Regions from separate parts of the Lactobacillus sp. PSON genome, predicted to be linked through region 1. Evidence: riboswitches for the same ligand, from Rfam matches in the RefSeq annotation. Region 1 holds a riboswitch; the other holds the start of a gene.
What was found. A riboswitch is a leader RNA that binds a small molecule or an ion and turns the genes downstream of it on or off. The one in region 1 is predicted to bind lysine.

Region 1 (2,480 bases):
TAGGACGACCGCTATATTTTGATAATGGAAAAGAAATACTAGGTGGATACATTGTAGAAACTGAAGCCTATTTAGGTAAAAAAGACCGAGCAGCTCATTCATATAATGGTCGACGTAGTCCTGCAAATGAAGGACTATACGGTAAAGCTGGCACTCTTTATATTTATTCACAAAGGCAATATTTTTTCTTTGACGTAGCAACTCAAGAAAAAGATGAACCACAGGGTATTTTAATTAGAGCAATTGAACCAAGCTTAGGCATTAATACAATGATAAAAAATCGTTCAGGAAAATCTGGTCCTCTCTTAACAAATGGACCTGGAAAAATGATGCAAGCTTTAGGAATTACTAGTCGCAAATGGGATTTACATTTTTTAGACGATTCTCCTTTTACTATTGATTTAAATGATAAACATAAAAAAATTCCCCAGGAAATAATTCCTTCTGCGCGCATTGGCATCAATCAATCTAATCCTGAATGGGCAAGCAAAAAGCTTAGATTTTTTGTGAAAGGTAATCCCTATGTTTCAAAAATGAAAAAACGTGAGTATCAAGAAAATCATGGTTGGACTTGACAAATCAAGATTTTTCCTTTAATCTATTTCTCAGTTAAATATTTCCAATGCAATAGAGGTTGCGACAAATCACGAAACCACCGCGAGTACGCGAATACTTTGACCGATGATGTAAGGATTGCCGCCGAAATAAACTTTTATTCGTGATAGAAGTTTGTTGGGCTGCAGGAGAATATGCTGCAGACTGTCTCGGTTCGTCCCCGGGGAGCGCTATAAGATTTGGTTTAATTACTGATGATTAACCTCGCTTGCATAAAGCGAGGATTTTTTTACGCTTTGTTGTATTGGCTTTGATAAAAATTGGAGGTTTTTTAGGTGAAGTCAAGGTTTAGATGGATAATTGCTAGTTTAACAATTATTCTCAGTTTATTTATTGGAGCAGGATTTACTAACGAAGTAAGTGCTGCAAAAAAAGATTCTGGAGTTCTTAAGATTGGTATGGAAGCTAATTATCCTCCATACAATTGGACTCAAACTAATGATGCAAATGGTGCTATTCCAATCGAAGGTTCAAAAACTTATGCTAATGGATACGATGTAAAAATTGCCAAAATCCTTGGTAAAAAAATGCACCGTAAGGTTGTAGCTGTTAAAACTGAATGGGATGGACTTCTTCCTTCTTTAACCTCTGGTAAAACCGATATGATTATTGCCGGAATGAGTCCAACCGCAGAGCGTAGAAAAGAAATCAACTTTACTAAACCTTATAAAAAAGGTACTTTTGTTGTCATTACTAAGAATAACAGTAAATACGCAAATGCGAAGAAACTATCAGATTTTAAAGGTGCTAAATTAACAGCTCAACAAGGTACTTTCCACTATAATTTAATTAAAGAATTAAAAGGTGCTAAGCGTGAACCTGCAATGCGTGACTTTTCAGCAATGCGTCAGAGTTTAATTTCCGGAACTATTGATGGTTATGTTGCTGAAGATACTGAAGCTACTTCATTTAAATTAGTTGATCCAGATATCAAAGCTATTCCTATTAGTAAGATGCCCGGTTTCCATGTTTCAGAAGAAGAATCAGTAACTTCAATTGGTATTGCTAAAACTCAACCAGGTCTTTTAAAAGAAGCTAATAAAATCTTAGCAACTATTCCAGCTTCTGAACGTACTAAGTTAATGACTGAAGCTGTAAAGCAACAACCAAAAGCTGACGACTCAAAGAATGGTAAAAAAGAAAGCTGGCTTGTTTCAACTTGGAAGCAATACGGCGGTATGATCATGAGTGGTATCGGTATGACTTTGCTCTTGGCATTAGTCGGTACCATCGTTGGATTCTTTATTGGACTTTTAGTAGGTATTGTTCGTACTATTCCATCTCCTACAACTCGTGGTAAGCGTTGGGGACTTAACATTGTTAAGTGGCTTCTTTCAGTTTATGTTGAAATTTTCCGTGGTACTCCAATGATGGTTCAAGCTGCAGTAATTTACTATGGTATTGCACAATTCTGGCACCTTAACTTAAATCGTACCCTAGCTGCATTAGTTATTGTTTCAATCAATACTGGTGCCTACCTTTCAGAAGTTATTCGTGGTGGTATTATTTCAACTCCAGAAGGTCAATTCGAAGCAGCCAGTGCTCTTGGTATGACTCATAATCAAAGAATGTGGCATATTATTTTGCCACAAGCTATCAAGAACTGCTTGCCATCAATTACTAATGAATTTATCGTTAACATTAAGGATACATCTGTATTGAGTATTATTTCAGTATCAGAATTATTCTTCGTTGGTACTACAATTGCCAGTCAAACATTCAAGTTCTTCCCAACTTACTTGATGATTTCAGCAATTTATCTTGTATTGACTTTCACTATTACTCGTATTTTCAACTTCATTGAAAAACGTCTTGAAGGCAATAAAAACTACAATCTTATGGCCAACCAAGTTCAAGTTGGCTCA
Region 2 (2,480 bases), on a different contig from region 1:
CAACAATTGAGCGTCCTGGTTCAATGTCGATTTCTGGCATTGGAAAATTAAGTTTAGTTGTTTCTTCTTTTATAGTTGCAACAATTGCTTTTACAAACTCTTCAGCTTTTAAAGGTCTATCTTGTTTTACATATTTAATGCCAAAACCTCCGCCAACATTAATTACTTGAGCAGTGTAATTATATTTTTCACGCCAAGCTGCAGCGACTTGAATTAATTTTTGAGCTGCCATTTTAAAACCATTCAACTCAAAAATCTGTGAACCAATATGAGCATGAAGACCTAAAACATTAATTCTAGAATTAGCTAAAGCTTGATTCAATGCTTGATCTGCTTGACCTGACTCTAAATCAAAACCAAATTTACTATCCACTTGACCAGTCTGATCGTATTCATGAGTATGAGCTGAAATTCCAGGAGTAATTCTCAAAACAATATTAGTTTTAGTGTCTTTTTCCTCCAGAATTTGATTCAACAAATCCAATTCATAAAAATTATCGACCATAATTCTGCCAACATGATTTTCAATTGCCATTTCAAGTTCAAAACGAGATTTATTATTTCCATGAAAATTAACCTTTTCCATTGGGAACCGTGCCTTAATCGCAGTATATAATTCTCCAGCTGAAACCACATCAATTGCTGCACCTTCCTCATTAGCAACTTGATACATTGCAATTGCAGAAAAAGCTTTACTTGCATAGCTAACTTCATACTTGATATTTTCTTGCTCAAATATGGTTTCAAACTGGCGAATTTGATTGCGAATTTTGCTTACGTCATAAACTACCAAAGGAGTGCCATATTCATGTGCTAATTGCACAGTATCAACACCGCCAATTAGTAAATGACCTTCTTGATTAATTTCTTCTGGGTTAATTTGTGAATTCATTATATTCTCCTACTTTCTTTTTGTAGGAGCGCCAATAAAAAAATCCATTGTCTGCGCCAAACAAACAATGGATTAAATTATTTTTTAATCTTATGGTCGATAGCGCTCCGCGATTATATTTCGCGACAGTCCGTAATTTATTCAATTACGCCCCAGCAAATAGTACTGACAAATACTACAGCTTCGGCAATCTTCCCTTTCACATTAATCATTAGCATTGTCTTGCTTCATAGATGTTACTAATGTCGATTGCACCTCTTCGATTTGGTTAAATTGTATATTTTATTAAAATTGCTGTCAATACTTTTTTCATAAAATTTAATTTTTATTTTTTACTACTATCTATGCCATCTTTATAAAGCTTGATTTATTAACATTTGTGCTTGCAAGAATAAAAAAGCATGTTAAAATTCAATTAAATTAATTTACTAAGTGCACTTTTTAAAAATTAAAATCCAAAAAACATGAAAGAAGTTTTAAATTATGAAAGTAATTAAATTTGGAGGTAGTTCTTTAGCTTCTGGTGAAAGTGTATCAAATGCCATAGATATTTTAACTGCAGAAGATCAACGTCAAGTAATGGTTGTTTCTGCACCCGGAAAAAGATTCCCTGAAGATACTAAAGTAACAGACTTATTAATTGAATATGCTGAAAAGACTTTGCATCATCAAGATACAAATAATATTGTGTCCGAAATTTTTAATCGTTATCAAAAAATTGGAAAGTACTTTGGTATTAGCAATACAGAACTTGATGTTATTCATTACCTTCTTTTGAACTTACCAAAGCAAAACTATCCTAATGATGACTATCTTTTAGCAGCTTTCAAAGCTCACGGTGAAAGGCTCAACGCAAGATTAATTGCTTTAATTTTAAATCAGTTAGGAATCAAAAGTCGGTACATTGATCCAGTTGAAGCTGGCCTAATAGTTACAGGAGAACCTAATGATGCTTTAGTAAATCCCGAAAGCTATATAAATCTAGACCATTTAAAAATTGATCCTAATGAAAAAATAGTTTTTCCTGGATTTTTTGGTATTACTCCGTCAGGTCACATTGCCACTTTTTCTAGAGGAGGTTCTGATATTACTGGAGCAATTTTAGCTAGAGGATTACATAGTGAGCTTTATGAAAATTTTACCGATGTTAGCGGTATTTTTTCAGTAAATCCAGCTATTGTGTCTCATCCAGCTACAATTAAAAAAATGACTTACCGTGAAATGCGTGAACTCTCCTATGCAGGCTTCTCTGTCTTTCACGATGAAGCGCTAATTCCCGCAATCCAAGGTGAAATTCCTATCAATGTTAAAAATACTAATCTTCCCACAGAATCTGGAACGATGATTTTACCTAACAGAAATTTCGTCCCTGATCGAGTTATTACTGGTGTAGCAAGTCAAAAGCATTTTTCAGCCTTATATTTGCATAAATACCTACTCAATAAAGAGGCAGGTTTTACATTGAGAATTTTACAAATTCTAGATAAATATCATGTTCCCTATGAACATATGCCTTCTGGAATTGATGATATTACTATTATTTTCAATCGTAAATTTTTAACAGATCAATTAATTGATTTAATTTGTA

Region 2: it holds a riboswitch for lysine, as region 1 does, so the genes downstream of both, lysA (diaminopimelate decarboxylase) here and ACTHPI_RS09025 (ABC transporter substrate-binding protein/permease) in region 1, are expected to answer to the same signal.

Annotation. Positions count from the first base shown of each region.
Region 1 covers NZ_JBQXFW010000010.1:46,021-48,500, reverse strand. Annotated here, with positions in the region: gene ACTHPI_RS09030 (DNA-3-methyladenine glycosylase) at 1-575, shown strand, start outside; lysine riboswitch at 621-796, shown strand; gene ACTHPI_RS09025 (ABC transporter substrate-binding protein/permease) at 891-2,480, shown strand, end outside.
Region 2 covers NZ_JBQXFW010000005.1:110,217-112,696, forward strand. Annotated here, with positions in the region: gene lysA (diaminopimelate decarboxylase) at 1-892, opposite strand, end outside; lysine riboswitch at 984-1,160, opposite strand; gene ACTHPI_RS04465 (aspartate kinase) at 1,376-2,480, shown strand, end outside.